One region of the Paenarthrobacter sp. 2TAF44 genome, then DNA from elsewhere that is predicted to be linked to it. Evidence: predicted binding sites of a transcription regulator. Region 1 holds the regulator's gene; each other region holds the start of a gene.
The links. The regulator LexA, encoded in region 1, represses DNA repair genes until DNA is damaged. The targets are predictions, from matches to a motif close to TCGAACANNTGTTCGA.

Region 1 (10,362 bases):
GGCGGCAGCGGCGCCCGCGGCGGCATAGCCCTCCCCCAGCGTCAGGACAATGTGCAACGTCAGGAGCACGCCAGCCGCCGAATGTGGGATGCGGGCGATCATGCCCACCAGCAGGAGCCGCCGGACAGGGCGGATAGACAGCATCTCTTTGTAGAGAGCGAAGTTCACGGACTAATTCCTCTTGTTCCCCCGGGGCAGTCCCCGGTGGCGGGTACTGCCGCTAGTGCAGCCCAGGCTCCTGCGCCGCACGTTGCAGTTTTACTTCGATGGAGTCGACGCCCTCGGCAAACGATTCCAGTTGCGCCCACGCCTCATTCAGGTCAGCCACCAGCGACTGGACGGATGCGGCGTCGAGTCCGTCCTCAAGGAACAGCACTATCCGCAGTTCCGGGCCAGCGCCTCCGCCCGGGACCGTCCGGCCATCCGCAGTCTGGCAGGCGACGCCACCACCGGCCTGTGTTTTGAGCTGGCGCACCGCCGGAAACGCCTCGGCCTGCGAAGCGAGAGCAGACTCCAGTTGATCATCAAGGTAAGACGGCGTCCAGTCCCGCTGCTGCGCCAACGCCCACATGGCTGGCCGCCGAACCACGAACGTGAACGCAGAACCGGGGTCCAGCACCAGCAATTGTGCGCCTTCGGAAACGGCCGAAAGGGCCGCCCTCGCCGCATATACAGCTACCGGCCGGGCGTCCGCATGCCAGGCTTCAAGAGCAGCGGCCGTGGTGAACACCGGCATGGCCTTCCGACCATCGGGGGCTTTGAGTGTGACCAATGCCATATCGGCCTGCTTGTCCGCGTGCAGCCCATCAACACCTTCGGCTTCCTCGGCGAGCTGGGCTACCACGGGAACGAAGACCCGGGCGGTCGCAAGTGAAGCTACAACCTCCGCCTCACTGCCCGTCCCATTCAGCAGTGCAGCAACGGCAGCGAGGTAGGCTGAGTCCGCCGAACCGTCGTCGTCCTCAAAATTGTGGATCTTGGCATCGTCACCACTAAGGCTACGGCCTTCCCAGGGCTGCCCCGCAGAGTCAGCGGCTCCCCCGGCACCGGCCAAGGCAGCGGCAATATGGCCCGGAAGTTCGCGTCGTGAACCTGTCATCAGCGACGACCGGCTACGTCCAACGCTTCGGGCAGGGTGAAAGCACCTGCATAAAGGGCTTTGCCGACAATCGCACCCTCAACGCCCAGGGGCACGAGTTCACGAAGCACGCGAAGATCCTCAAGGCTGGAGATACCGCCTGAAGCCACCACGGGCTTGCCCGTTTTCTGCACCATCTGGCGCAGCAAGTCAACATTCGGACCCTGCAGGGTTCCGTCTTTGGTGACGTCGGTGACCACGTAGCGTGCGCAGCCAGCATCCTCCAGACGGGCAAGAACTTCCCAGAGGTGGCCGCCTTCTTTGGTCCAGCCGCGACCGGCCAGGGTGGTACCTCGGACATCGAGGCCGACGGCGATCTTGTCACCGAATCGGTCGATGGCGCGCCGTGTCCACTCAGGGTTCTCCAATGCTGCTGTACCGAGGTTAACCCGCTCCACGCCCAATTCCAGGGCGCGTTCCAGCGACTCGTCATCCCGCAGTCCGCCGGACAACTCAACCTTGACGTTGAGCTGGGACACGACCTCGCTGATGAGGTCCGCGTTGTTGCCACGGCCAAAAGCGGCGTCGAGGTCCACCATGTGCACCCACTCAGCACCGGCGTTCTGCCAGTTCAAGGCAGCTTCCAGAGGCGTGCCGTAGCTGGTTTCCGAGCCTGCCTCGCCTTGCAGCAGGCGGACTGCCTGGCCATCAACGATGTCGACGGCGGGGAGGAGTTCCAGAACGGACTGGGCAGAGGTGGTCATGTGTGTCCTAGGAGTTGATGGGGACGCGAGGGGTTCAGTTGCCCGGCGGCGTCAGGAGATAGGCGGCCAGCAGGGACATCCCCGCCAGCACGTAGAAAGAGACGGAAACCCACAGTGGCTTTTTCTGCTGGTGGAAAGAGATACCTCCACCCACCAGCACGCCGGCAAGGCCCATGAGCACTACCGACCACATCTAGGCTGCACCACGATCGTCCGCTGCCGGAGCCTGTGCCACCGTGGATCCAGGCTTGCGAAGGCCATCCACCCAGTTGCGCAGGAGGCGCGCCCCTGCGTCTCCGGATTTCTCGGGGTGGAACTGGGTTGCGCACAGGGGGCCGTTTTCGACGGCGGCGATAAAGCGTGCACCGTGCTCGGACCAGGTCACCAGAGGTGGGGCCATCCGAGGCTGGACGACGTCGAAGTTCCACTCCTGCACGCCGTATGAGTGCACAAAGTAGAAGCGTTCCTGCTCAACGCCCGCGAAAAGCTTTGATCCTTCAGGGACGTCCACCGTGTTCCAACCCATGTGGGGAACCACAGGGGCGGGAAGGAGTTCAACCTTGCCCGGCCATTCGGCCATGCCCTCGGACTCGGTGCCGTGCTCGACTCCGGCTTCGAAGAGCACCTGCAGCCCAACGCAGATTGCCAAGACAGGCCGCCCACCTGCGACGCGGCGGCCGATCATGCGGATGGCATCGACGGCCTTGAGTTCCTTCATTACCGTTTCAAAGGCGCCGACGCCGGGGACCAGCAGCCCGTCGGCATTCAGGACATCCTCAGGCTTGGAGCTGAGAACCACTTCGGCGCCCGCACGCTCAAGGGCGCGAACGGCTGAACGGACGTTGCCCGAACCGTAGTCCAGCACCGTAACCGTGGGCTTACCTTCAGGCGACTCCGGCTTGAGGTTAGCCGAAGCGTCAGTAACCGCACCGTCCTTCAGGATTTGCCCGCTCATAGCGCCCCCTTGGTGGATGGAATGCCCTCGACTCGGGGATCCGACTCCACTGCCGAGCGAAGAGCCCGCGCGAAGGCTTTGAACTGGGCCTCGACGATGTGGTGCGGATCGCGGCCTGCAAGGACGTTCATGTGCAGGCAGATACCGGCGTGCAACGTGATGGCTTCAAAGACGTGACGGGTCAACGAACCCGTGAAGTGGCCACCGATGAGGTGGTACTCCTGCCCCGCGGGTTCTCCTCCGTGTACCAGATATGGGCGCCCCGAAACATCCACGACAGCGTGCGCCAAGGCTTCGTCCAATGGAACCGTAGCTTCACCAAAGCGGCGGATTCCGGCTTTGTTGCCCAAGGCAGTACGCAAGACCTCACCAAAAGTAATGGCCACATCCTCCACGGTGTGGTGGGCATCGATGTGGGTGTCACCCGTGGCCTTGACGGTCATGTCGATCAGGGAGTGCTTGCACAACGCCGTCAGCATGTGGTCATAGAAGGGAACCGTGGTGCTGATGTCCGAGACACCGGTGCCATCCAGGTTGATCTCCACCAGGACGGAGGATTCGCTGGTGGTGCGCTCCATGCGCGCAGTGCGGTCAGCGGACGGCGTGGCGCCGGTTTCGCTCATTGGGACGTCCTTATACACGAAGAATGGGGTGGGTCTATTGACAAGTTTAGTTGGGCTGGGACGCAGGGCTGTCCAGAAGGGCTTCCAAGGCCTCAAGGAAGGCCGTTGTTTCCTTTTCCGTTCCCGCAGTCACCCGCAGGTGTCCTGGAATGCCGACGTCACGGATCAGGACGCCCGCATCCAGCAGGCCCTGCCAGATCGCGTGCGGGTTCGAAAGCCCACCGAAGAAAACGTAGTTTGAGTCCGAGGCCGCAGGCTTGAGTCCCATTCGGAGGAGCTCGGTCACAATGCGGTCGCGTTGGACCTTGATGTCCTCGACGTCGGCCATGAGCGCTTCGCGGTGGTTGAGGGCAGCCAGGGCCGTGGCTTGCGTGACCGCTGAGAGGTGGTAAGGCAGCCGGACGAGCCTGATGGCGTCAGTAACCTCAGGTGCGGCAGCCATGTAGCCCAGGCGCGCACCTGCCAGGGCAAAGGCCTTGCTCATGGTGCGTGAGACGATCAAACGCTCCCGCCCGGGAAGCAGCGTCAGCGCGCTGGGCGTGTTGTCGTGCGCGAACTCGTGGTAGGCCTCATCCACGATGACGATAGCTTGGCTGGCATCGCCGGCTTCGTACACAGCTTCGACGACGTCCAGCCCCAAGCCCGTTCCCGTGGGGTTGTTCGGAGAGCACAGGAACACGATATTCGCGCCAGTCTCCTTCACCTGGGCAGCAGCGGAAGCCGCATCCAGGCCATAGTCATCAGCTCGCACTCCACGGACGTACTCAGTGTCCGTGCCACTGGCAAGCAACGGGTACATGGAATACGTGGGAGGGAAGCCCAATGCCTTGCGCCCCGGACCTCCGAAGGCCTGCAGAATCTGCTGCAGGACCTCGTTGGAGCCGTTGGCCGCCCAGATGTTGTCCGCGGAAAGCCCGTGACCGAGGTAATCGGCGAGGGATTCACGAAGTTCGGTGAACTCGCGGTCAGGGTATCGGTTCAGGCCCGTGGCCGCAGCCGCAACGGCCTCGGTAATGGCCGCTTGCACATCGGCCGGCACGCCATGGGTGTTCTCGTTGACGTTGAGCAAAATGGGGACATCAAGCTGCGGCGCGCCATAGGGGCTCAGTCCACGCAGGTTGGTCCGGAGGGGAAGTCGGTCAAGTCGCTCAAGCTGGTCACTCACCAAGACAGTTTAAGGTGCCGGTGCGACTGCAGAGTAACTGTGACGCCAGGGACGGTGACCCATAGCCCCCTGGCCACTCAATTCGCGGGAACGAACAGCTGCTGGCCGGGCTGGATGCGTCCTCCGCGGAGATCGTTCAACTGGATGATTTCTGCGATGACATCACGCGGGTCCCTCTCCGGCGCGGCCGCACCGGCGATGCCCCACAGTGACTGCCCGGGCTGGACAGTAACCGTGACGGCCACCGGCGGCTGCAGTTGGGACTGGGAATCCGAAGCCTTGGCCGGAGAGTTGATGAAGCCGGCAAGGCTCAGCAGCGCGGCAAGCAGCAGCATGGCGGGGATGCCGAAGAACACGATCCTGCCGCGCCGGGTAAGCCGGAGACGCGTAGGCGCCGGGGTGTTGCGGAATTCGTGGAACGTAGAGATTGCGGACATGAGCTGAGCCCTTCTGAGCGATTGCCTGCATCGGATGCCCGTTGCCGGCTGCCAATTCCTTGTGTTCGTTGGACCGCCCCGGATATTCGAACACTTTCTTCGAACATCCGAGCCAGGTTCAACTTTTATAGAACACATATTCGAACCTTGCTATGACATTTTTAGCACTTATCAACGAACGGTGTCGAGACTCGCTAGAACGAATGTTTGATAAACGCCTGTGCCTGGCCTAGGTTTGAGTGAAGAAACAGGCACTGTTTCAGTGGAACAGGAGGGTCTGACATTTTTTCAGATCCAACATCCCCGGGCACACTTCAGACCGTGACCGGGCGGAACAGAAGGGCATTGGCGAACATGGCAGCGAAAGCCACCGGCGGCGGGGCACCCCTGCGGAGCCAGCAGCCTCAAAAGAGTCCCAAAAGCCTGACTGTCCGGCAGAAGAAAATCCTGGAAACCATCCAGCGGTCCGTCAATGACAACGGCTATCCGCCCAGCATGCGCGAAATTGGTGACACCGTTGGTCTGGCGAGCCTGTCCAGCGTCACCCATCAGCTCTCCCAGTTGGAGAAGCTGGGCTACCTGCGCAGAGATCCCAAGCGCCCCCGCGCCATGGAAGTCCTCATGCCTTTGACCCTTGACGGCGGGACAATTCCCGGAGTCGAAGCAGCTACCACACTGCGTAGCGCAGGTGGACTCGCCGTGACGGAGTTGGCCAGTGCCAGCGACACCGCCATGGTGCCCCTGGTGGGACGCATCGCGGCCGGTGGCCCCATCCTCGCAGACCAGACTATTGAGGACGTCCTGCCCCTGCCCCGGCAACTGGTGGGCCACGGCGAACTGTTCATGCTGAAGGTCGCTGGTGACTCCATGATCGATGCCGCAATTTGTGACGGTGACTGGGTAGTTGTCCGGCGCCAGAATGACGCCATCAACGGTGACATCGTGGCAGCACTCCTGGATGACGAAGCCACGGTAAAAACCTTCCGCCAGCGGGACGGCCACACGTGGCTGCTCCCCCAGAACACGCAGTACGAACCGATACTGGGAGACCAGGCCACCATTATGGGCAAGGTCGTCTCGGTCCTGCGCTCCCTTTAGGGCGTTTGCCTACGTTTTCTTTGCGCCCAAGCGTTCCAGGACGCCGCGCACAACATTGCGATCCGTCGTTGCCCAGAAGGGTGGCAAAGCTGCACGCAGGAACGCGCCGTACCGTTCCGTGGAAAGCCGTGAGTCCAGGACGGCGACCACGCCTTTGTCGCCAGTGGAGCGAATGAGGCGTCCTGCCCCCTGCGCCAAGCGAATTGCCGCATGCGTAGCTGACACCGCCATGAACCCGTTGCCCCCGGACTGCGCAACAGCTCGCGAGCGTGCGGTCATCAGCGGGTCGTCCGGCCGCGGGAACGGAATGCGGTCAATCACCACAAGGCGGCATGAACCGCCAGGGACGTCGACGCCCTGCCACAAGGACATCGTGCCAAAGAGGCAGGTGTCCGGTTCGTCGGCAAACTGCTTCACGAGCGCTGCCATAGTGGATTCGCCTTGGCAGAGGATGTCCACATCCAGACGTGGTCGCATCGCCTCTGCGGCTTCCTCGGCCGCCCGACGTGAGGAGAAGAGGCACAGGGCTCCCCCACCGGAAGCACGGATGAGGTCTTCAAGCTCATCCAGTGCCTCGGGAGAAGTGCCCCTGCCGGGCTTGGGCAGGTGCTTGGCCACGTAAAGGACACCCTGCTTCGGATAATCAAAAGGCGATCCGACGTCCAACCCAGTCCAGCTCGGTGCACCCTCTCCAATCAGCCCCAGGCCACCGGCGGCAGGCTCAAAGGCGGATCCAATAGCGAGCGTGGCAGAAGTAAGCACCACTGTGTGCCCTGCGAAAAGGCCTTCCCGCAGCCGGCCGGCAACGCTAAGCGGAGCGATGTTGATCAGTGCGGGCGCGGTCTCATCCGGCGGGGAGTACCCCTGCTGGGGATCGAAGGTGCTGTTCCTGGAGAACCACACCACTTCACGGTTCTCCTTGGCTGCGAGCATCCGCTCGCACAGTTCCAGAATGAGCATGAGCCGTGAGCGCGCAAGCTGCCGGCCGCCGTCGACCGCGTTTGAAGAGTCAGTCTTCGAGTCAGACAACGCAGCGCGTGTGGCATCACGCAGTTGGTCCAGGCAGTCCAGTTGTTCGTCGTTTAGCCCGTTGGGCAGCAGTCCGTTGGGGACTCCGGCAATGGCCATGTCCAGTCGGTCGGCTGCCGCGTTCAGGGCGTCTACGGTAATGGCGGTGTGCTTACGCGCGCTCGAAGCCGCAGCATGCACCATTGCTACGGACAGCTGGCCCGTGACGGCCCCCGTGACCCTGTCCTGCAGCTCATGAGCTTCATCAACCACAACGACGTCGTACTCGGGCAGTACAGCAAGCCCTTCGAAGGCACTGACTGCAAGCATGGCATGGTTGGTGACCACGACGTCCGCCTCGGCCGCCCGGGCACGTGCCTGCTCGCTGAAGCATTCCTCAGCGAGTGGGCACTTCTGTGCCCCCAAACACTCCATTGACGTCACGGAGACCTGCCTCCAGGCCCGATCCGTCACCCCCGGCATCAGTTCATCGCGGTCGCCCGTGGCCGTCTTTTCGGCCCATTCACGGAGCCGGATGACTTCCTGGCCCAATTGCGACGACGGGCCGCCAACCGCCGCTGCGAAATGCGGCACGCTGGTGTCCTCACCCAGGGAAAAAAGTTGGCCCTCGGATGGCTCTTCGCTGGGGAAGCCGCCCTCCAGCTTTTGCAGGCAAACATAATTTGCCCGGCCCTTGACGAGTGCCACGTTCACGGGACGCTCGAGGGCCGGGCTTATGGTCTCCAACAGCCGGGGCAGGTCCCGGCCCACAATCTGTGTTTGCAGGGCCAAGGTAGCGGTGGACACAAGCGTCGGTTTGTCGCTGTCCATGGAATGGGCGATCAACGGAATCAGGTAAGCCAAGGACTTACCCGTTCCCGTTCCGGCCTGGACCAGCAGATGTTCACCGGACTCGATGGCCCGGGTGACTTGCCTTGCCATCTCGTGCTGGCCTGAACGGCTTTGACCGCCCATCCCGTCAACAGCTTTGTCCAACAGCTCGAGGGTGAACTTCTCCCCCACTGACTCGACGACGTCCGCCGCCACCTTCTCAACCATTGCTGACGAATGACTCCAGCTCGGCGGCCAATCCTTCACGAACCATGGCCACCACGCGGGTTCCGTTTTCCTCGTGCTCGAGGCTCAGGATTTCCGAATCGGAGTTGTGCAGCTTGTTGACCATGTCACCACGGTCATACGGGATGAGGACCTCGAGGCGGACTCCCGGCCGGGGAATCGACCGGCTGATCTCTTCCAGGAGTTCAGGTATGCCCTGGCCCGTGCGGGTGGAAACCACGGCGTGCCGCGGCTCCTTCTGCTTCAGGCGTTCCACGACGAAAGGATCCGCTACGTCGACCTTGTTCAGGACGATGATTTCCGGAACCTTGCGGGCGTCGACCTCGGTGAAGACAGCACGCACTGCCGCGATTTGCCCTTCCGGGTCCGGGTGGGAGGCGTCCACGACATGCAGGATCAGGTCTGCGTCCGCTACTTCTTCCAGTGTGGAGCGGAAGGCTTCCACCAGCTGCGTAGGAAGCGAGCGGACGAATCCAACGGTGTCAGCCAGCGTGTAGCCGATGCCATCCGGGGTCTGTGCCTTCCTGACGGTCGGGTCCAGGGTGGCGAACAGGGCGTTTTCCACCAGCACCCCAGCATCGGTCAGCCGGTTCAGGAGCGAAGACTTTCCAGCGTTGGTATAGCCGGCGATTGCGACCGAGGGTACGGCATTACGACGGCGGTTGGCCCGCTTGGTCTCGCGCGCCGGCTTCATCGCGGCGATCTCCCGACGCAGCTTGGCCATGCGCGTCCGGATCCTGCGGCGATCGAGCTCGATCTTTGTTTCGCCTGGACCACGGGAACCCATACCGGCACCGGCTCCACCCACTTGGCCACCCGCCTGGCGGGACATGGAGTCACCCCAACCACGGAGCCTGGGGAGCAGGTACTCGAGTTGTGCGAGTTCAACCTGTGCCTTACCTTCGCGGCTCTTTGCGTGCTGGGCAAAGATATCCAGGATCAGCGTTGTCCGGTCCACAACCTTGACCTTGACGATGTCCTCAAGTCCGCGTCGCTGCGAGGGGGAAAGCTCGGTGTCGACCACCACGGTATCGGCGCCAGTGGCGGCCACGATGTCCTTGAGTTCCTGTGCCTTGCCCGATCCGAGGAACGTGCCGGGGTCCGGCTTTGTGCGCCGCTGAACCAGGCCGTCAAGGACCTCGGATCCTGCTGTCTCTGCCAATGCTGCGAGTTCGCGAAGCGAATTCTCGGCGTCAGCCAAAGTGCCTTCTGTCCACAGGCCAGCCAGGACAACGCGCTCCAGGCGCAGCTGCCGGTACTCAACCTCTGTGACGTCTTCGAGTTCGGTGGAAAGGCCCGCGGTGCGGCGGAGCGCACGTCGTTCCGCCAAGTCTTCCTGGTCGCCGTCGTAAATGCTGTGTTCGTGGTCAAGCGTGGAGATCGCTTGTGCCCTGCCGAAAACACCTTTGGCATCATTGTCATCGGATGCCTGTGCAGGTACATCCTTGGAAAGAATCCGGTCAATGACAGCCTGGATTTGTTCAGGACTCATGTCCTGGGCGTCGGAATCGGATCCGGAGTGCTTCTGGGTGGTCATGGTCTCCTTAGACTGTTCGGCATATCCAGAATAGTGCTGTTTTGCGTCCAATGGGACGGTATTCGCGGTGGGCTGACGAGCTTCGGCCATATAGGGCCTCCTGTGGTGCTTGGATCGAGCGGGTTGGTCCGCGGGAGGTCCTGTCCTGCAGGAGAATTCATCGCCAAACCCATAAACCAAGAGCTGACAGCAGATGGCAGGGCCACTGCTTTCGCGACAGCTGGGGTGGGACATGTTCTACTGAGCAACCGCGATCAACCAACAACGGGCGATTGCGGAGTCTGCCGGACGGAACCTGCGGGCGGAATGGCCATGAGCTGGGCTGATACGCCAAGCGGGCCTGCATCGCGGGCAGGTGCCTTGCCGACGTGAAAGGGTCGGCTCGGGCTGATTACTCAAAGATCAAGAACATGCCTTCCACATTAGCAGCACTGTCAAACTGTCCCGGCCCGAGGGCAGTTTCCCAAGCCGCCGATAGCCAACTAATCTGGCAAATTATGGAGTCTGCACACTATTTCAGCGCCCAACCGGCCGGTCCGTTCACTCGCAAGCCCCTCACTGTGGAACTGGCTGGAGCTACCCGTCATGTGCAGACGTCGTCGGGCATCTTCAGCCCCGAC
Region 2 (10,362 bases), on a different contig from region 1:
AGCCCAGGACGTCCCCGAATTCGGAGGACTTGAGCGTGACATTGCCGATCAGCCGCTCATCCGTGCCGTGCGTTTCGACGTCGAGGATACCGATCCCGGGAATGACAGGGCCTGCGCTTGTCTTGAAGAACTTTCCGAAAAGCTGGTAGAGACCGCAAATGACCAGCATTGGTGCGCCCTCGTCCGCGAGCTCCCGCAAATGATCGGCGCGTGCCTGCAGATCATCCTGAATAACCAGCTGGCCGCTGTCCTGCCCGCCGCCGCCCACGATGATGTCAATGTCCTCGGGAAAGTCGTCGCCGACGTTGTACTCAAGCAGCTCCGGCGTGTAGCCATGCCACTTGATTCGTTTCTGCAGGACCAGGGCATTGCCCCAGTCGCCGTAAATATTCATGTCCCGCGGGTACAGCTGCAGGACGCGGACGGTTCCTTTGGTGGGCTGTGCTTCCGAGGTCATGAGACCACCTCAACTATGGTGATTTTGGCCAGTTCGCGACGGATCGCGAGCATGGCGGTGTACGTGCAGAAAATCCGCTTGGGCTTGCCTCGCGAGCCGTCGATAAATGCATGCAGGGCCGCGGTGATGTCGGTCTCGACTGTACCGAAGCGGACCTCGTCGTATTGCAGGCGCAGGGCCATATCGTAGGCGCGGACGCCGGTAAGGACCTCGACGCCAGCTTCCCTGAGTGATTCGAAGTCAACGTCCCAGAGCCAGGACATATCCCTGCCATCTGCATAATTGTCGTTGATGGCGATCATCGTGGCGTATCCGCCGGCAGGGAAGGACTTCAGGCCGAGCCGGAAGCCACTGGGATTCTTAACGAGCACAAGTTCCAACGGCTGGCCATCCACGGTGAGGCTTTCGCCGCGCCCGAACGCGGGAGCCACATCACCGAGTGCTTTGACCAGTTTGGGAGTGTCGACGGCTCCCGTACCCAGGATCGCCCTGGCCAGGGAGAGCGCGGCGGCCGCGTTGAAGATGTTGTAGACACCCCGTAGCTTCATGCCCGTGGTGACTGTTTCGCCGTCGAACTCAAAGTCAGCGTCCTGGGCACCCACGCGGCGGAGTACGACGTCGGCAGCAGGGCCGTCGGGTACCTCACCTGCGGTGCCGGGTGCCGGTGTGTTCGGGGACGAGGGGCCCGTGGTGGCGGTCCTCATATCGTCGTCGTTGGGAAATGTGCTGCGCAGCGATTCATCGAGGCCGAAATAGCGGACGCTGGGATGGTGGAGGGCCCCCGGAGCATTGAGGGTGTTGGCGATGCGTGCCACACGGGGGTCCTCACGGTTCAGCACCACGGTATCCGTGGTTTTCTGGGCGATGTGTTCGAGCAATCGGGCGGTCTTGTCGATCTCGCCGAACCGGTCAAGCTGGTCGCGGAGGACGTTCAGCAAGAGGCTGAAACGGGGCGGGACCTTGTTCACGAAATGCACGGCATGTGCTTCGTCGAGTTCGAGGATGGCGACGTCGGCGTCGAGCCGGCCACGCCAGTCAACATCGCCGAGGAGGGAGGCGGCTACGCCCCGGGTGAAGTTACTGCCTGTGCGGTTGGTGAAGACCTTCAGGCCCTGGCTTTCCAGCAGCTCGACCACCATTTTGGTGGTTGTCGTCTTTCCGTTCGTGCCACTGACAACCGCCACACCATGGGGAAGGCCGGACAGCGTTCTCTGCATGAAACCAGGATCGATTTTTTCAACCACCAGGCCGGGGAAAGCAGAGCCGCCACCCCGGAGCCGGGACAGTGTGCGGACCAGCTTGCCGAGGGGAACGCTGAAGGAAAACATGCTCTGTAATATATCCCAGTTAAGGCATGGAACTTGGCCCGGAGGCTTCTCCTGCTGGCGCTCCGGCTTGTCCTCCGGCGTGGCCTCGGGGAGGAGATTGCCTGGCCGGACCACTATGATGGTCTAATGACCAACCCCCTTTCCGACGCTTCATCACGCGTGGGTGCAGGACTCCGGATCGGCGTACTGGCCCTCCAAGGCGACTTCCGTGAGCACATCCACGCAGTGGAAGCCGCAGGCGCCACGGGTGTGGGCATCCGTCGGCCCGCAGAGCTGGATGACGTTGACGGCCTCATCATCCCGGGTGGGGAATCCACCACGATCGACAAACTTTCAAGGATCTTTGAACTCGCGGACCCGCTGCGGAAGCGTATCGCCGAAGGCCTTCCCGTGTACGGCTCTTGTGCCGGCATGATTCTCCTTGCCGATGAGATTGCCGATCCCGCTGCTGATCTGGACGGAAACCCCCAGCAGACCTTCGGCGGGCTGGACATCACGGTGCGCCGCAATGCCTTCGGGCGGCAGCGCGAGTCCTTTGAAACGGACCTCGATTTCAAAGGACTCGAATTCAGCGCAGGGGAGTCCGGCGTGGATCCGGTGCACGCAGTCTTCATCCGTGGACCTTGGGTGGAACGGGTTGGCCCAGGAGTCGAAGTCCTGGCTCAGGTTGATCCGGAGCATGCCAGCCACACCGCCACTTTGCACGGATTGGCTAGAATTGTTGCAGTGCGCTCCGGCCAGCTGTTGGCCACCTCTTTCCATCCGGAAGTCACAGGTGAGAAGCGCGTGCATGAACTCTTTATTCGAATGATCAGAGGAGAAGCGTAAAGCATGTCAGGCCACTCCAAATGGGCGACTACCAAGCACAAGAAAGCCATCATTGATAGCAGGCGTGCAAAGTCGTTCGCAAAGCTGATCAAGAACATCGAAGTTGCTGCGCGCATGGGCGGCCCGGACCTCGCCGGCAACCCAGGCCTGGAACTCGCGGTTACCAAGGCGAAGAAGACCTCGGTTCCCAACGACAACATCGACCGCGCCATCAAGCGTGGCGCCGGCCTCACAGGCGAAGTGGTCGATTACACCGAAATCATGTACGAAGCCCGTGGCCCCCAGGGCTCGGCGTTGTTGATTGAGTGCCTGACTGACAACAAGAACCGTGCGGCTTCCGAGGTTCGACTCGCGATTTCCCGCAACGGTGGCACCATTGCAGATCCCGGCTCGGTCAGCTACCTGTTCACCCGCAAGGGCGTCGTGGTGCTGCCAAAGAATGGGCTGAGCGAGGATGACATCCTGATGGCCGTCCTGGACGCCGGCGCAGAGGAAGTCAAGGACAGTGGCGAGAACTGGGAAGTGCATTCCGAGCCCTCCGATTTGCAGGCCATCCGTGACGCCTTGAAGGATGCCGGCATCGAGTACGAATCCGATGAAGCTGAATTCGTGCCCTCCATGCAGGTGGACCTGGATATTGATGGTGCCCGGAAATTCATGAAACTCGTGGACGCACTCGAAGACCTGGATGACGTCCAGAACGTCTACAGCAACGCCGACTTCAGCGAGGAAGTACAGGCTGCCCTCGACGCCGACTAGGCAGGGCAGAACCTTTATTTTGACAACAAACAGGGAGGCCCGGACTTGACTCTTCGCGTATTGGGAGTCGATCCGGGCCTCACCCGTTGCGGCATCGGTGTAGTTGATATCGAACGGAACCGCCGGGCCACCATGGTGGCTGTTGGTGTGGTCGGGACCTCAGCTGAGCTGACGCTGGACAAGCGGCTTTTGGTCATCGCACAAGCCATCGACGAGTGGCTGGACCTGCACGAGCCGGACGTCGTCGCCGTCGAACGCGTTTTTTCGCAGATGAATGTCAGCACTGTGATGGGTGTGGCCCAAGCCTCGGGCGTTGTCATCGCTGCGGCCGCGCGTCGCGGCATTCCCGTCGCCTTGCACACGCCCTCTGAAGTCAAAGCCGCCGTCACCGGAAGTGGTACTGCCAACAAGGATGCGGTCACCAAATTGGTGACTAAGATCCTGCGGCTCGATGCCCCGCCCAAGCCCGCTGACGCCGCAGACGCCCTCGCCCTGGCCCTGACGCATGCTTGGCGGGCAGGGAGCGGCATGGGTGGAATCGGCGGGAACACGGGCACGGGTTCCCTCACCCCGGCTCAGCGGGCCTGGGCGGAAGCCGAAGCGAAAGCGCGCCGTGCGCGGTGATTGTCGGTACCCCTTGCTAGGGTATTCGTAGATATGTTCGGATAGTCCGCTTGGCGCCATGGATCCATGGGAGCCGAGCAGGCAGTACCTCAGGAGCCGGGTCTTGATCAGTTTTCTCCGTGGAACAGTTGCCCACGTTGGCTTGTCGACCGCCGTGATCGACCTCAACGGTGCGGGAATGAGCGTTTTCGCTACACCCCAGACCTTGAGCCACCTAAAAGTAGGTGCCGAGGCGAAGCTCTTCACCTCCATGATCGTCCGTGAGGATTCCCTCACGTTGTTCGGCTTCGCCGATGATGATGAACGCGAGGTTTTCGATGTCCTGCTGAGCGTCAGCGGCGTCGGGCCGCGGCTGGCTCTGGCCGTACTTGCCGTGCACGAACCGGAAGCCATCCGGGTGGCGGCTCACACTGGTGACAGCAAGGCATTCACCAAGGTGCCCGGCATTGGGCCAAAGGTGGCCGGCCGTATTGTCCTCGAGCTGGCCGGGAAGTTGGTCCCGCACGGCACGGGCACAGGAACAACACCTGCGGTGATCGCTACCGTGGAATGGAAGCCCCAGGTAGTGGCTGCCATGACCAGTCTGGGCTGGTCCGAGAAGGACGCCGCCGGCAGCATCGATAAAGCCATGGCCGATTCCCCCGAGCTTGTCGACGACGGTAACGTGGCCCAAATACTTCGGGCTACGCTGCGCTGGCTTGGCCAGGACGGGGCCCGCGCCGGCAACCGCGTAGGCAGCCGTGGCTGAGCTGTCACTCGTCAGCGGGGGAGAGGAACCGGAAGAGCGGGTCATTGAGGCTGCTCTCCGACCCAAGAACCTGCACGACTTCGTAGGACAGCATCGTGTCCGCAAACAACTTGCCTTGGTCCTTGAGGCCTCGAAGATGCGTGGCCGCAGCGCCGACCACGTGCTGATGTCCGGACCTCCAGGACTCGGTAAGACCACACTTGCCATGATCATTGCAGCGGAGATGAACGCGCCGCTGCGTATCAGCAGCGGACCGGCCATCCAGCACGCAGGGGATCTCGCCGCCATCCTTTCCTCGCTCTCGGAGGGGGAGGTCCTGTTCCTTGACGAAATCCACCGCATGTCCAGGCCCGCAGAAGAAATGCTGTACATGGCCATGGAGGACTTCCGCGTGGACATCGTGGTTGGCAAGGGAGCAGGCGCAACTGCAATTCCTTTGGAGCTCCCGCCTTTCACCCTGGTAGGCGCCACCACCCGTGCAGGACTTCTTCCGGGCCCATTGAGGGACCGATTCGGTTTCACCGGGCACCTTGAGTTCTATTCGGTGGCCGAACTCGAACTTGTCCTCCGCCGCTCTGCCGGACTTCTTGACCTGAAGGTAAACTCTGCAGGTTTCACCGAGATCGCCGGTCGCTCCCGGGGAACACCACGTATAGCCAACCGACTCCTGCGCCGTGTTCGTGACTGGGCCCTCGTTCATGGCATTGAGCAAATCGATGCCGGGTCGGCGTCAGCTGCCTTGGATATGTACGAAGTAGACGAACGTGGCTTGGACAGGCTGGACCGGTCAGTTCTCGAAGCCCTCATTACCAAGTTCAATGGTGGCCCTGTTGGCTTGTCCACCTTGGCCATTGCCGTGGGTGAAGAACCCGAAACGGTGGAGACCGTGGCTGAGCCATTCCTGGTGCGCGAAGGACTGCTTGGGCGGACACCTCGTGGGCGCATCGCCATGGCATCAGCCTGGACACACCTTGGTTATGCTGTGCCTGCGGGCGTATTCGGTCAGGAGACCCTTGCATTGTTTGACGAGGATGAAAACCATGCTGAAAGCGTAGATACCATCGGTTAACACGCTGTATTCAGCTTTTCCCACTAGACTGGTATGACGCTCGGCACGTTCGAGTCCTTGATCCATGCGCCCGCTTCGCGGTGAAGCGCGTTGCTATGCGGGTTTAGTCCCGTGGCCGCAGGATCTGCCGGGGACGTTGCCGTGAACCAAAACGTAAGTAAAGAACGGAACTTCCCTGTGGATCCAATGACCATATTGCTGTTCGTCATGCTTGGACTCTTTGTCTTCATGATGTTCCGCCGCAACAAGAAGACCCAGCAGCAGCAGGCTGCGATGCAGTCCAAGTTCGCTCCGGGCGTCGATGTCATGACCAGCTTCGGTCTTTTCGGACGCATCGTGTCCATCGATGAAGCTGAGAACAAGGTCGTTATCGAGCTGTCTCCCGGAAACGAAGCTACGGTTCACCGCCAGGCCGTCACCAAGGTGGTCGAAAAGGCTGAAGAGGAAGCCCCTGTTGTTCCGGACGACGCTTCTTCGTTGACCGTTGCCGATGAGACCCCCGCTGCGACTGAAACGCCGGACGAAACCATCGCGCGCCTCAACAACGAGGACAAGAAGGACAACTAGCACCGTCAGTCGCGGCAACACCGCGCAAGGACACTTCTACGGCAGCGGAAGCCGCCGGCTGACGCTTACCAGCGTCCGCCGGCGGCTGTCCGGCGATAAAAGGAAGATCGATAATGGCACGGACCGGCCCCAAAAACTCAGCCCGCAGGGTGCTGACTTGGCTTGGAGCAATATTCGTTGTACTCACCGCTGTGCTGGGTGGCGGAGTCATTTCCGGCCATGCCAGCTGGGCTCCCAAGCTTGCCTTGGATCTCGAGGGCGGCACCCAGATGATTCTGGCGCCCCGGGTGGAGGGTTCCAGCGATATCACCGAGGAACAGCTCAACCAGGCAGTGGCCATCATCCGGCAGCGTGTGGACGGCTCCGGTGTTGCCGAAGCCGAGATCAGCACCCAGTCGGGGCGGAACGTGGTGGTGAGCCTCCCGGGAACTCCGTCCAAGGAAACCCGTGACCTCATCCAGGCATCGGCGGACATGAACTTCCGCCCGGTGATCGCTGCGGCCGATCCTGCGGCCATCCCTGTCGAATCCCGTACGCCGGATGACAAACTGCCCAAGCCCACCGCGGAACCCACCAACGCGAGCGATACCAACTGGGTGACTCCTGAGATCTACAAGGAATTCGAGGCGCTCGACTGCGTCAACCCTTCCACTGAGAAGCGGGAGCGTTCAGATCCGGCCAAGCCACTGGTGACGTGTGAACCGGCAACGGACAAGACTCCGGCCATCAAGTACATCCTTGGTCCGGTCGAGGTCAAAGGCCAGGACATCAGTTCCTCCTCCTTCTCGCAAGTCCAAGGTGCACAGGGATCGGTGACCAACTCCTGGGGCGTGAACATCACGTTCAACTCCGAGGCAACTGCCAAGTTCAAGGAAGTCACGGAGCGGTTGAACCAGTTCTACACCGCGTCCCTTGCCCAGGGCGGCAACGACCCCAAGGCACAATTCGCCATCGTCCTTGATGACAAGGTCATCTCTGCACCGAGGTCGCTTGCTGTCATCACTGACGGAAAACCGCAGATCACGGGCAACTTCACCCAGGCCTCCGCAAAAGCACTGTCCGACCAGCTCCGCTACGGCGCTTTGCCGATCTCCTTCGAGATCCAGTCCCAGGAACAGATCTCTGCCACGCTCGGTGGCGATCAGCTCCGGCTCGGCCTGCTTGCCGGCCTCATCGGCCTGTTGTTGGTAGTTGTGTACTCGCTCTTCCAGTACCGGGCCCTTGGCTTTGTCACCATCGCTTCCCTGGTAGTCGCCGGTGGCTTGACCTACCTCGCCATCGCCATTCTGGGTTGGACTGAAAACTATCGCCTGTCCCTGGCAGGTGTTGCCGGCCTGATCGTGGCCATCGGACAGACGGCCGACTCGTTCATTGTGTACTTCGAACGAATCCGCGATGAACTTCGTGAAGGCCGCGGGCTCGTATCCGCCGTCGAGAATGGCTGGAAGCGTGCCAAGCGGACTGTGCTGGCCTCCAAGGCAGTGAACTTGCTGGCAGCCTTGGTCCTTTATTTCGTGGCTGTGGGCAATGTCCGTGGCTTCGCTTTCACCCTTGGCCTCACGGCTGTCGCTGACCTCATCGTGGTGTTCATGTTTACGCATCCGATGCTGCAGGTCCTTGCCCGCACAAGGTTCTTTGGCGAAGGCCACAGGTTCTCCGGCCTGTCACCTGACCGTCTGGGAGCTATCCCGTTGTATCGGGGAGCTGGACGTCTCCGCACACCTGCTGAGAAACCGGCCGTTGTCCGTGCACGTAATACGGGTGCAGCAGCCGAAGCAGAACGCCGCATGACCATCGCCGAACGGCGCCTTGCCGAGAAGGGCCAGTTGACCGGTCCCTCCAACGGCACCAAGGAGGAGAAGTAATGACTACGAGCTTCGCAACCTTCGGCAACGAGCTTTACACGGGCAAGCGCTCTTATAACTTTGTTGATTCCAAGAAGATCTGGTTCATCATTGCTGCGGTCGCTGTGGCCCTCTCCATCCTGATCCCGGTCTTGAAGGGCGGCTTCAACCTCGGCATCGAGTTCCGCGGCGGCTCGGAGTTCACCGTTTCCAACGTGAAGACCACCGATGCCGGCCTGGGCGAAAAGGCTGTCCATGACGTCGTATCCGGTGCCATTCCCCGCGTTGCGAACGTGGCGGGCAACACCATGCGGATTCAGACGGACCAGCTGACAGATGACGAGACCAACCGCATCAAAGAAGGCCTGACCACCGCTTACGGTGTAACGGACAACGAGGTGACATCAAACTTTGTTGGTCCCACGTGGGGTCAGGACGTCACACGCCAGGCACTTATTGGGCTTGTGGTGTTCGTCGGCCTCGCTGCTGTCCTCATGGCTCTGTATTTCCGGACCTGGAAGATGTCACTCTCTGCCTTGGTGGGCATGCTCGTCACGATGTTCACCACAGCGGGCGTCTACGCCCTGAGTGATTTCGAGGTGACGCCGTCGGCCATCATCGGATTCCTGACTGTCCTGAGCTATTCGCTGTATGACACCGTGGTGGTCTTCGACAAGATCCGCGAGAACACGGCTGACATTTCCACCTCTACGCGCCGGACTTTCGGTGAAGAGGTCAACCTTGCGGTCAACCAAACCCTGGTCCGCTCCATCAACACCATGATGGTTGCCGTCCTTCCGGTTGCAGCAATTCTCTTCATCGGGGCCGGACTGTTGGGCGCTGGAACGCTGCGGGATCTTTCCCTGGCGTTGTTCGTCGGAATCCTCATCGGTACGGCAGCGACGATCTTCATAGCGGCACCGCTCTATGCCTGGCTGCGCCAGGGCGAGCCGGACCTCGTGAAGCAGGCCAAGAAAGTGGCCCACCGCCGGGCGGAGGCCACTGTTTAGACTATTTCCACCAGGCATTACGTCCTTGAGCAGGACCCCGCTTTACAGCGGGGTCCTTTCTCTTTGACTTGCCGGCGCCTGCGTCATGTGCTGTCCGGTTGCGGAAGCATTCGCCTGCGGGAATAGACTGGAAGAATTAAATAGGTCGTGAGGGGTACTTCTGTGGAAGAACGTGCGACGTCGGCACCACCGACGGGCGGGGAGGACAGTCACCACGGTGTGACGGTTCCGGCAACAAGCGTGGCTGGACGGACTGCTGGTACGGTTCCAGTCGACACTCCCGGCGTGCGTCCTACCTTTCCAGGTAGGCGGGAGCGCACGCGTTCCCGGCTTGCGCGATTGACCGGCCGGGGCGTAGCGCCGTACTCGCCGATTCTGGAACCGCTCCTTCGAACGGTGCGGGCCAACAACCCCAAAGAAGATTTCGACCTCATTCAGCGCGCATTCGCGGTTGCAGAGCGCAGTCACCAGGGGCAGAAGCGCAAGAGTGGTGATCCGTACATCACCCACCCGGTGGCAGTAGCCACCATCCTTGCTGAGCTGGGAATGACAGGAACCACCCTGGCCGCTGCGTTGCTCCACGACACGGTGGAGGACACCCCCTACACCCTGAATGACCTCACCCGCGACTTCGGCCCGGAAGTGGCCATGCTCGTGGACGGCGTGACCAAACTGGACAAGGTCAGCTTCGGAGAAGCAGCCCAGTCGGAGACAGTCCGCAAGATGGTCGTGGCCATGGCCAAGGACATCAGGGTCCTGATGATCAAACTTGCCGACCGGCTCCACAACGCTCGTACATGGCGGTTCGTTTCTGCAGAATCCTCGTCCCGCAAGGCCCGGGAAACTCTGGAGATCTTCGCTCCCCTGGCGCACCGCCTGGGTATGAACACCATTAAATGGGAGTTGGAGGATCTGTCCTTCGCGGCGCTCTACCCCAAGGTGTATGAGGAAATCGTCCGCATGGTGGGGGACCGCACCCCCGAACGCGAGAAGAGCCTCAGTGTTATCCGCAACCAGATTGCCGATGATCTTCGGACTGCGCGGATCAAGGCGACCATTACCGGCCGGCCGAAGCACTACTACTCGATTTATCAGAAGATGATCGTCCGCGATAAGGACTTTGACGAC
Region 3 (10,362 bases), on a different contig from region 1:
AGTGCATAGCCGATCATTGAGCAGAAGAGCAGGTTGCCCAAGACCGTGACGACGGCAACGATGAGGCTGTTAGTGAAGAACGTCTCTATATGCAGGTCAGTGAACCAGGCGGTGTAGTTGGCAAGGGTGCCGTCCTGTGGCCACCAGGTGACAGGCCTGCGAAGGAGTTCACCCTGGGTTTTGAAGGATCCCAGCAGCATCCAGGCGAACGGCAGGAGGGTAGCGGCCACGGCGAGCAGCAGCAGGGCGTACACGAGGGGCCGGCCGTGCTGACCGCGACGGCGGGGACGGCGTGCAGGTCCACCGGATTCGGTCCGCAAGGGTCCGGGCGTGAGGGTTTCTGTGGGAAATGTCATGGCAGTGCTTAGTCCTTCGACCGGAGGGCACGGAACTGGACGAGGCTCAGTAGCGCTATGGCGACGAAGAGCACATAGCTGGCGGCAGATGCCAAGCCGTATTTGCCGAACCCGAACTGGTTGTATGTGAAGTAGCTGATGGACAGGGTCGAGTCGAGCGGCCCGCCCTTGGTCATCACGAACGGCTCTTCGAAGAACTGCAGGTAGCCGACGGAGAGCAGCACCGCGCCCAGCAGCAGTGTCGGCCGCAGGGTGGGCAGCGTGATCCTGGTGAACCGCTGCCAGGCATTGGCACCGTCCACCTCGGCGGCTTCGAGCATTTCCGCCGATACGTTCTGCAGCCCCGCCAGGAAAATGATCATCAGCGTGCCCATGTTCCGCCACACGGCCATCAGGATCATGGCCGGCATGGCCCACGTGGTGCTGTTGAGCCAGTCGGGGCCGTGGATTCCCACAGCGCCCAGGATGGTGTTCAGCAGGCCATCCGGCTGCAGGATGAACCGCCACACGACGGCCACGGCAACAATGCTGGTGACCACGGGGGTGTAGAACCCTACGCGGAAAGCCGTCCGGAAGCGCTTGATTCCACTGTTCAATGCCACCGCCAGGGCCAGCGCCACGGCCATGGTCAGTGGTATGCCGACGACGACGAAATAGGCCGTGTTGAGCATCGAATGGACGAACTGCGGGTTGGCGAACAACGTAGCGTACTGCTTGAGGCCGACGAAACCGACCGCGGCCGGGTTCTGGACGTCACGGCTGGTGAAGTCCGTGAAGGACATCGCGAAGGAGGAAACCAGCGGCACGAGCATGAACACGGCGAAGATCGCCACGAACGGGAGCGCGAACATCCATGCGATAAGCGCCTGCCTGCGGCGGCGCGCGGAGGGTCCGGCCGCACCCCTGGGCGACCGGGATGCGGTGGACAACGGGGTGCGGCTGGACGTCGTGCTCATGTTCAGCGGCCTGTCCCAATTGAGTCGGCAGTGGACTGCAGTTCCTTGAGGGCCGAGGCCGGGTTTTTGTCGGCCTTCACGATCTGTTCCAGCTGGGTGTCGGCGGCGGCGGACACCTGGGTCCACGTCGGGAAGGACGGCGGGGAGTTGACGTCCTTGAGCTGGTCGCCGAAGACGGCAAGTTTGGAATCACCGGAGAGCGAGGGGTCCTTCCATGCAGACTGGGATGCTGGCAGGTCCCCTGTCGCCTTGTACCACTTGACCTGGATGTCGGGCTTGGAAAGCCACTGGATGAACTTCCATGCCGCGTCCCGGTTCTGGGATTTCTTGAACACGACCAGGTTGGAGCCTCCGGCGAAGGAGGTCGCCGTCTTCTGCTTCGGGACCATGGCCACCTTGTACTTGTCGGCGAATCCCGCGCCGCCGGCCTTTTCCAGCTCGCCGATCCCGGACGGACCGCCGATCCACATGGGAACGGTTCCGTCGACGAACGCGGACTCGGCCGCACCGGCACCGGTGGAAGGGTTCTTGTTGGCAATGCCTTCGGTGAAGAAGCTGTTGTAGTAGTTGAGGGCGTCTGCGAGCTCGGGCGTGTCCAGCGTCCATTTGGTGCTGTCCTGGTTCACCAACTGAGCCCCGCCCGACCAGACAAGCGGGAGAATGCGCTGGAAGGAGTCCGCTCCGCCCGCGGGGAGCGCGACTCCGTACTTGGCGCCGGCCTTGCTCTGGAGGTCCTTGGCCAAGGACTTGAAACCATCCCAGTCCGTGGGAAAGGTCTCATGGCCGGCCTTTGCTGCAAGATCGCTGCGGTAAAAGACGACGTTGGCGTCCACGTACCACGGGACGCCATACCTGGTCCCGCCCACGTCGGTCGACTTCACCGAACCGGGAAAGATGTCGCCGGTATCGACGGCGTTGGGCGTGGGGTCGAAGGCATCGCTGAAGTCGCTCATCCAGGTGGTGCCCATTTGGGCGATATCAGGGGTGGTGCCCCCGGCGATGGCTGTCTGGTATTTATTGTGGGCGGCATCCCAGGGGATGGCCGTGACGTTGACCTTTACGCCGGGATTGGCGACCTCGAATTCCTTTGCCAACGCAGGCAGCGCGGCGCCCTCGGCACCCTGCGCCCACACCGTGACTGTTCCGGTCGCGGGGCCCGAGGCAATTGGGGATGCTGATTCGGTGGATCCGGGACCGGATCCATTGTCGCGTCCGCAGGCAGTCAGGAGCAGGGCTGCGGCAAGGCCGATAACGGCTGCTTTTGTGGCTTTGGCATGGAGCATCTTTGGTGCCGGCAGGGCTGCTCGTTTCTTATTCTTCAACATCATTGTTCCTCTCAAAGGAAGGGGGAGGGGAGAGCATAGGGGCTGCTGTTCGACGTCGACGATCGGCCCGTGTTCAAGAGTGTACGCGCATACATTTTGCTGTGGCAAGGGTCACGCCCCCTTTTATTTCAGGGATGTATGCGCGTACAGTGTGTGATAGCCTCGGCGACACGTCGGGCAACGTGACCTCGCGGTCGACCGCTCTCGGGGAAGGGGACTATGTTGTCCAGCAGCACTACGCCAACCGTTTACGACGTCGCGGAGGCCGCCGGAGTTTCCACGGCCTCCGTCTCTAGGTTTTTCCGCTCTCCGGACAAGGTCCGGCCTGCCACGCAGGAGGCGATCCGCAAGGCAGTCGACACGCTCGGCTACATCCCGAGCGGACTCGCACGGGGCCTGGCCGAGCGCCACAGTGGCGTTGTCGGCATGTACTCGTTCAGCGGCCACGAGCCCGACGAACTGGCGATACCGGCACGGCTCGACGAGGACTACGTCCCCTTGGTCCGCGAATCATCGACGAGTCCAAGGCTTTACCCGCTCTTCGCCGACGAGGTGCTCCGGGGCGTGGAACTCGAGTGCACTGTGCGCGGCCTCCCGCTCGCCGTTGGCTGGCAGAAGCTGGACTCCGGCGGCGTGGCCCTGGACGAGATCGCCCGCCGGGTAGACGGTCTCGTGGTGCTCCCCCATGTGGTGTCCGAGTCAACGCTCGTCCACCTGGCTCGGACCAAGCCCATCGTCCTGGTTGCCCAGTTCCCGGAAGACCCCATGGTCATGTCCTCGGTGACGGTCAACAACAGGGCCGGGATGCGCCGGCTCGTCGAGCACTTGATCGAAGACCACGGGCGCAAGAGCTTCTGGTTTGCCGGGCCCATCGATGACTACGACCGCTACGCGCGGCACAAGGGGTTCCTTGACGCTCTCGAGGCGGCCGGTCTGGCCGCCCCGGACGGCACTGTCCTGGGGGGCACGACCGGCAGGTCAGACGTACGCGAAGCCGTCACAGCGCTGCTCGCCGATAAGGCCGGCCGGCCGCACCTGCCCGAGGCGATCGTATGCGCGAACGATCAGACCGCCCTAGGCGTCATCGAGGGCCTCACCGAGGCCGGGGTCAAGGTTCCGGAAGAAGTTGCAGTCACCGGGTTCGACGGGATCGATGCAGGCCGGTTCATGCGACCGGCGCTCACCACGGTCCGCCAGCCCATGGACCTGCTGGGCCGGGTCGCCGTCGAGCTCCTGAGCAAACGGATGGCCGAGATCCCATCAGCCTGCGAGCACAGGGTCCTTCCTGTACAGGTCCTGCTTCGGGAAAGCTGCGGCTGCACGCAGTAGATACCTGTAACCGATGATCTCGCTCCAAAGCCCGCCTGATTCTCACCCGCCGCGTCAACGCGGATGTCCTGGAGGAGGTGCTCGAGCCCTCATACCCGACCGTGGAACCGGTCACCGCCGAGGTCGCAGTTCGGCTATTGGCGGACGTTGCGCCCACGGAAGCGGTCAAGGCCCCATCCGACCAACCCGTGTAGCTTCAACACGCTGAACTTGACAGGGAATTTCAAGGGCGGGTCCCAGCCCTATGAGGCGTCGCGCTCCTGGTTGAAGTTGAAGCGCAAAGACACTTTGGATGTGGTGTGCGCAGCCGTCATAGGGCCAATAGCGCAACCGCAGGCGATCATCGCCGGCTTGCCCATCGATGGGCAAGCTGCGGATCGTCGGCAGGTCCACGGTGCTCTCAACACAGCGAGGCCGTGAGCTGGGCCTCAAGCTCCGCCCGGCTGAGCCAGGGCACCCATGGCCCGAAGAGATCAGCGAAACCTCATTGAACAGATTCAGCAAAGACAAAGGCCCCGTACGCCTGACACTGGTGGAGCCAATGGTGGTTGAAGTGGAGGCCGACGTCGCGTGGTCCGGTAGGTCGTTTCGTCACCCTTTGTCTTTCATTCGGGCCCGGCCCGAACTCGATCCCCAGGACGTACAACTACCACCAACCCTTGCTTCAGGCTCCCAGCAAGGATGTAATCAGCCGTGATTCAGGACATTGCCGTTGTCGTAGCATTTTCATCATGCCCGAAAAGACACCCCAGCCAGCGCGGTTCCTCACCGTGGAGCAAACAGCCCAATACTTGAACGTGGGACAGCCGCTCATCCGGGCGCTCCTGAAGACCGGCGACCTAAAGGGCATCCAGATCGGCGGACGCAATATCTGGCGTGTCGGCCTGAACGACGTCGAGGCATACGTTGAGGAGGCCTATCGGAAGACCGCCGAGCGGATCGCTTCCGGAGAGCTCGATGACATCACCACCGACGAAGATTCCTGAGAAGAACGCGTCACTACCCGCTGCCAGTGCGCACTAGGTAGACGTGGCGGTCCAAAAAACCACGGACCCCTCTGTAGGCGAAACAGACCGTGACTTTGGCCCCGTCACAAGCGCACCGCCTGCACAGTTTGTCCGGACTGAGTATGCAGGTCAGTGCGTACGCCTGTCGGCCAGGGAGACGAAGCCCCCTTCCTGGCCAGCGGGCGTTGTGGCCGGCCACCTCCGGTTGCCCGGTCACACCCTCCGGGTCACAAGGCATCGAGGGCAATGTGGTGGAGTGCTTATTCTGTCGGTGCAACGGCATACACTGTTTATTCGAAGATATATTCGAATAAAGGTGTGTTGTGGGCGTGATAGTTGGCCCCCGTGTGATAGATGCGGGACTCTCTCTGGTGAAGGTGTCGCTGGCACCCGTTGCAGTAGCGGCGGGCTACCCCTCGCCAGCCCAGGACTACTTCGATGGCCGTATCGATCTGAACGAACACCTGATCAAGGACGTGACGAGCACCTTTATTGTCAGGGTCACCGGGCAGTCCATGGAGCAGGCCGGTATCAGCGACGGCGATGAGTTGATCGTGAACCGTGCGCTGGAGCCCAAGGACGGTTCTGTCGTTGTTGCTGTTCTTGATGGCGAGCTGACCATCAAGAGGCTGAGGATCACGGCACATGGTGTTGTCCTGCAGGCGGACAACCCGGACTTCCCTGATATCAGGGTTTCAGCGCTCTCGGACCTGAGCATCTGGGGCGTTGCGACACGGTGTTTGCATTATGTCTAAGCCCGCGGTCATGCGTCGGATGCAGGAGATAGCGCACGTGGACGTGAACTGTTTTTATGACTCAGCTGAACGTGTCTTTAATCCCGCGTTGGAGGGCAGGCCCCTCATTGTGCTCTCCAACAACGATGGCTGCGCGGTGACACGTTCCCCGGAAGCCAAGAGGCTCGGCATTGCCATGGGTGAGCCGTGGTTCAAGCTCCGCCCCCGGGCCAAGGAATGGGGGCTGGTGGCCCTGTCCAGCAACTACGAGTTGTACGGAGACATTTCGGCGCGCGTCATGGAGCTCCTTGGCAGGTACTCGGCTTGGCTTGAGGTGTACTCCATCGATGAAGCATTCCTAGGAGTCAAAGGCGAGCCCGATGAGCTGCTGGCTCTGGGCCGGGAGATGAAGGCCGCGTGCCGGCGGCATGTCGGCGTGCCTGTCTGCGTTGGCATCGCGCCGACGAAAACCCTTGCGAAGCTAAGCAATAAATGGGCGAAGAACAACCCCGTGTTCGACGGGGTCTGCCGCTGGGAGTCTGTGCCGGCTGAGCAGCGCGAAGCGCTGATGGCGAAGCTGTCGGTGATTGAAATCTGGGGCGTGGCTACACGGCTGACGAAGCGCCTGAATGCGATGGGGATCTTCTCGATCCTGGACCTGACCCGGGCCAACCCGGTCGCGATCCGGGACAAGTTCTCCATCGTCATGATGCGCACCGTCCTGGAACTTCAGGGAACACCGTGCATCCCGATGGAAGAGGAACGCATCGGCCGGGACCAGCTGATCTTCTCCCGATCCTTCTCCGCACCGATCACCACGGCTGCCGGGTTGCGGCAGGTCATGAGCGTGTACGCGCAGATGGCCTCGGCGCGGCTGGCCAAACACGACCTGCAAGCGAAAGTGTTGACGGCGTTCGCGGCGACGTCGCACTTCAACCCGAACGAGAAGTCCTTTCCCTCGGTGTGCCCGGTCCTGCCGACGCCGACCGCGGATCCTGTGCTGCTGACCCGGGCAGCCCACGCGCTGCTCCCCCAGGTTCACGAGGGCGTGAAGTACGTCCGGGCGGGGACCATGGTCACGGATCTCCGGCCCACTGGTAATCAGAAGCCCTTGGAGTGGTTCGAGAACCCGCACGAAGAACGCGGCATCGGGATCCTGCTGGAGGACGCGGCCAAACGATACGGCCGCGGGTCCATTGGACTAGGCCATGCCGGGATCAAAGGCGGACCGGACTGGTCCATGAAACGCGACATGCTCTCCCCCAGGTACACCACACACTGGGACGAACTCCCCCTCGTCAAGGCCGCCTGACCGGCGCCGAGTAAGAAAGGAAACCACAATGACCCTCGCACCCGAATCCCCCACGACCGGCAATGACGTCGCTGTCCGGTTCAGCCCCGACGGCACGCCGTTGGCGATCCGTCACGACGGCCGGATCTGGATGGTTGATCCCGACGTCCACACCGCCCACTGGTTCACCAGGGACGCATGGTGGGAACACCGGGACCGGGCCGCCGTCGGCACCGGCGATGTTGTCAGCATCGAGCACTGGCAGGTCCAAGCCAAACTCCCCCAAGCCGGTGGGGAGCTGCGCACGTTCACGCTGCGCCGGGAGCCGATGGCATCAGCTAGTGCCCGCTGACTTGTACCGGTCCCGTGTCCCCGAACAGCTGTGGGAGCGGATCCGGATTGAATTCCGGCTGCCCAGCCTGGGGAAGGTCCGCGAACGACTTTCTGCTGTGCAGGAGGACCCGAACAGATGATGCGACAGATCTTCCGCGTCATCGACGGGGGGACCTATTGCCCCGGTTTCCAGTTCCGCCCGGACCTGACCCTGGAACCGGTAATGGTGGCGCTCTTCGAATGGGCGATGGACTTGGGGATCCCGCACAACTTGGCGTTGTGGATGATGGTCCCCTCCCCCGTGCTGCAGGGATCCCGTCCCGTGGACCTGCGCGGCAACGCCGATTCCTCAATACTGCCTGAGGCGCTGGAAGAAACCTTCACCGAAATGGCGGCCTAGGATATGGGAGTGAAAGTGACCCTGACCGTAGAGGCCGGCAACGGCGAACTCAGCCACGTCGACGCCGAAGGCGAGACCTACGAGAAGGCCAAAGCAGCCGCCGAAACGCTGATCCCGGAGGGCGCCAAAGCGATCGCTATTCGCACCAGCTAGCACCGCCAGGGCCCAGCCGCTTTCTACTTATCGGCCCAGCGTTCGTGTGCGGCCTGGCGGCTGATCCCAGCGGCACGGCCAATGTCCGCCCAGGACGCCCCGGCTGCATTCGAGGCGGCGACGGTCTTATCCAGGCGATGCCCGGCCTGCCGGTGTTCCTTCGCAGCTGCTTCCACGCCCAGGATCGCTTCGGACGGTGCGATGTGAGCGAGCCATTCCTCCTGGACGGCGTCCTCCACTTGAGCCGAAACGAAGGCTGCGTCCCCTTGGATGATAAGGATGGACTCTTTTCTTCCAGGAGTGGACCTCGAAGTGAACGTCCTCTTCAGCGTTTCACGCGGCTATTTGGGAGGCTTTCAACGTTGAAGGCATTCATGCTGCCCAAGGAGTGGAGGACGAGGAACGCGAGATAGGGATTTTGAATCCTTATCAAGAGATCGACTAGCCGCCTAGCACGGAAACGGTCGTTTTTGTGCACCATCCGACCAGTCCGAGGTGGGGATCCTACCGTCGCGCCGTTTTTTCATTTTTAGAAGCACGTATGCAGCATTTCGGCCCTTACCGGCATGGGGGAACTGCGGATGAGAACCGCAAGAAGGGCCTTTTTGCTGGCCGATAACCAGCCCTATTTCAACCTAGGTTGACGTTGAGTTTGTGTCTACTGGTGGAACAGCAGGCCGCTCCACGATCTTGCCTTCCGCATCGATGAAAAGATCATTGAGCTTGAACAGCTCCAGTGGCTCCCTGAACACCTGCGATGCATCTACTTGTGAATATTCCTTTTCACTAGCCACGAGCTTCAGGGCATTCAGACGAACAACACCCATCGAGATCTGCGCCAGCGTGCGAGTGTGAAACCCGTCAGGGAACTCCTGATTTCCTGGGTGCTTAATGGAGTTGTAGTTCTGCGCGATAGCTCTTGCCAGTCCAACTTCAGATGCCGCGATACTGTCCCACTTGAGACCCAGAGCCTTAGTACCACGGTAGATGTAAGTTGCGGTGGTCGGCCGGTCATTACGGTAGGTTTCCTCTTCCCCTTCGGCTAGCGTGACAATGGTTTTGCCGAACGCTTCAAGGCTCATGGCAGCATTGATAGCCATGTTCTCCACAACCAGGTTGCGTACTCGGAGCACTCCTACCACGGGCAAGAGGAACCTTGCCCAGCTGTCATATCCTTCCCCCCATTTGGTAAGAGTTGCCGAACTTAGACACTGCATCGCCGTCAGGGGGAACCGGAGGTGGTCCTTTGAAGGCTTATCCCCGACATACTCACGGACAGTCTGACGACTGATCAGCTCAACGTAGGGGTAGCCGTGAACTGTTCCCTCAATGGACTGAGTGGGGAAGCGGGCGTCCTGAATCTCGTGTTTACGGAAAGAAATGGAGGTTCCGAACATCACTGACAGGAACGCTACAAACTTGCGCTGCTCCACCAGATGGTCTCTGAAAGGACGAGGCTCGGGGAATGTGCTTATGAGCACGCCCCGATCGTCAACTCGAATGCCCTGCCCGTGGTTACCCGCCCATGACGTGGAAATCGTCAATGTGGCGTCACCTTGCGTCCAGCTAAGCCCGTCGGCACTCTGCACGGTGTAGGTGACCGTGTTCCGAAGATCCATTCCCTCTCCAGTTCGGGTAGAGGCGAAGGAGACGGAGCTTAGACCGGACCACTCGATCAGCCCGTCTATCTCCGACTTGACCTTTTCAACCAGGAGCGGATCTTGGAGGCTGCCGCCCCTCGACGCGATTACCGCTTCTTCGACATCGATTAGGCCCTCGGCTGTTCCGGTGACAAGTCTGTGTGTGTGACCGTGGTATCGGAGTCCGAACAAGGAAATTCGTAGGTCCTTAGATTCGACCAGAAGGTTTGGAGGTGGGGTTTCCCCATCGATCCATTTACTGACAGTTTCAAACTGCTGAACTTGAGTTACATAAGGCAGAGCCACACGGACACCGGCGTCCGTAAGAGTTAGCGTCCCAACTACCCAAGGGGTGTCTTCCACACCATCCACAAAAAGCGCAGGGACAACTGCTCCAAGTCCAAGGTGTTCACTCATTTTCTAACCTCTCCCCGCGGTATGCCCACGATCAGATCCTTACGCCGCTCACTCACAAGAGCGCTAGCAGGGCCCCGGGCACGAGGGCCCCGACCGACGTTGAATCCCCGAACTGAGGTCGAAATTATCGCCTAGTTCGGATGGGAATGGGGAAAGGCGCGGCTGCTTCAAGGACGGCCCGCAGGAAGCTTGTGGAATATGTTTGTAAGAAGCCGGTGCTCGTCGCCTCCCCCACGACGATGTCCGTGTTGATCAACCGGCCTCGAATCTTCGGTTGACCAGGGCCTGAGACTATGAATTCGAAGACCCACGTGGTGCCTTTCGGCAGGAGTGTGGCGCCGACACTGATGTCGCCATCTTCCCTGATTGCCAAGGCCTTCACCTGTGGGCTCACCCCGTCACTGCTGGCGACGGAGACAAT

Region 2: the regulator LexA is predicted to act here: its motif matches at 4,022-4,037, upstream of ruvA (Holliday junction branch migration protein RuvA).
Region 3: the regulator LexA is predicted to act here: its motif matches at 5,268-5,283, upstream of AB4Z15_RS19070 (LexA family protein).

The regions. Positions count from the first base shown of each region.
Region 1 is NZ_JBFRFP010000007.1:174,167-184,528, reverse strand. Features, by position in the region: gene AB4Z15_RS09500 (MFS transporter) at 1-168, opposite strand, end outside; gene AB4Z15_RS09495 (SseB family protein) at 221-1,099, opposite strand; gene priA (bifunctional 1-(5-phosphoribosyl)-5-((5-phosphoribosylamino)methylideneamino)imidazole-4-carboxamide isomerase/phosphoribosylanthranilate isomerase PriA) at 1,099-1,842, opposite strand; gene AB4Z15_RS09485 (hypothetical protein) at 1,877-2,035, opposite strand; gene hisH (imidazole glycerol phosphate synthase subunit HisH) at 2,036-2,797, opposite strand; gene hisB (imidazoleglycerol-phosphate dehydratase HisB) at 2,794-3,420, opposite strand; gene AB4Z15_RS09470 (histidinol-phosphate transaminase) at 3,467-4,585, opposite strand; gene AB4Z15_RS09465 (LysM peptidoglycan-binding domain-containing protein) at 4,663-5,022, opposite strand; gene lexA (transcriptional repressor LexA) at 5,377-6,120, shown strand; gene AB4Z15_RS09455 (ATP-dependent DNA helicase) at 6,130-8,187, opposite strand; gene hflX (GTPase HflX) at 8,180-9,742, opposite strand; gene AB4Z15_RS09445 (class I SAM-dependent methyltransferase) at 10,240-10,362, shown strand, end outside.
Region 2 is NZ_JBFRFP010000013.1:4,478-14,839, forward strand. Features, by position in the region: gene AB4Z15_RS13785 (type 1 glutamine amidotransferase) at 1-457, opposite strand, end outside; gene AB4Z15_RS13790 (MurT ligase domain-containing protein) at 454-1,785, opposite strand; gene pdxT (pyridoxal 5'-phosphate synthase glutaminase subunit PdxT) at 1,912-2,613, shown strand; gene AB4Z15_RS13800 (YebC/PmpR family DNA-binding transcriptional regulator) at 2,617-3,372, shown strand; gene ruvC (crossover junction endodeoxyribonuclease RuvC) at 3,418-3,996, shown strand; gene ruvA (Holliday junction branch migration protein RuvA) at 4,100-4,744, shown strand; gene ruvB (Holliday junction branch migration DNA helicase RuvB) at 4,737-5,813, shown strand; gene yajC (preprotein translocase subunit YajC) at 6,000-6,380, shown strand; gene secD (protein translocase subunit SecD) at 6,494-8,245, shown strand; gene secF (protein translocase subunit SecF) at 8,245-9,234, shown strand; gene AB4Z15_RS13835 (RelA/SpoT family protein) at 9,397-10,362, shown strand, end outside.
Region 3 is NZ_JBFRFP010000022.1:20,529-30,890, forward strand. Features, by position in the region: gene AB4Z15_RS19045 (carbohydrate ABC transporter permease) at 1-356, opposite strand, end outside; gene AB4Z15_RS19050 (carbohydrate ABC transporter permease) at 365-1,312, opposite strand; gene AB4Z15_RS19055 (sugar ABC transporter substrate-binding protein) at 1,315-2,640, opposite strand; gene AB4Z15_RS19060 (LacI family DNA-binding transcriptional regulator) at 2,857-3,966, shown strand; gene AB4Z15_RS19065 (helix-turn-helix domain-containing protein) at 4,698-4,952, shown strand; gene AB4Z15_RS19070 (LexA family protein) at 5,297-5,728, shown strand; gene AB4Z15_RS19075 (Y-family DNA polymerase) at 5,721-7,019, shown strand; gene AB4Z15_RS19080 (hypothetical protein) at 7,048-7,350, shown strand; gene AB4Z15_RS19085 (hypothetical protein) at 7,468-7,731, shown strand; gene AB4Z15_RS19090 (hypothetical protein) at 7,741-7,884, shown strand; gene AB4Z15_RS19095 (hypothetical protein) at 7,908-8,123, opposite strand; gene AB4Z15_RS19100 (hypothetical protein) at 8,520-9,941, opposite strand; gene AB4Z15_RS19105 (hypothetical protein) at 10,066-10,362, opposite strand, start outside.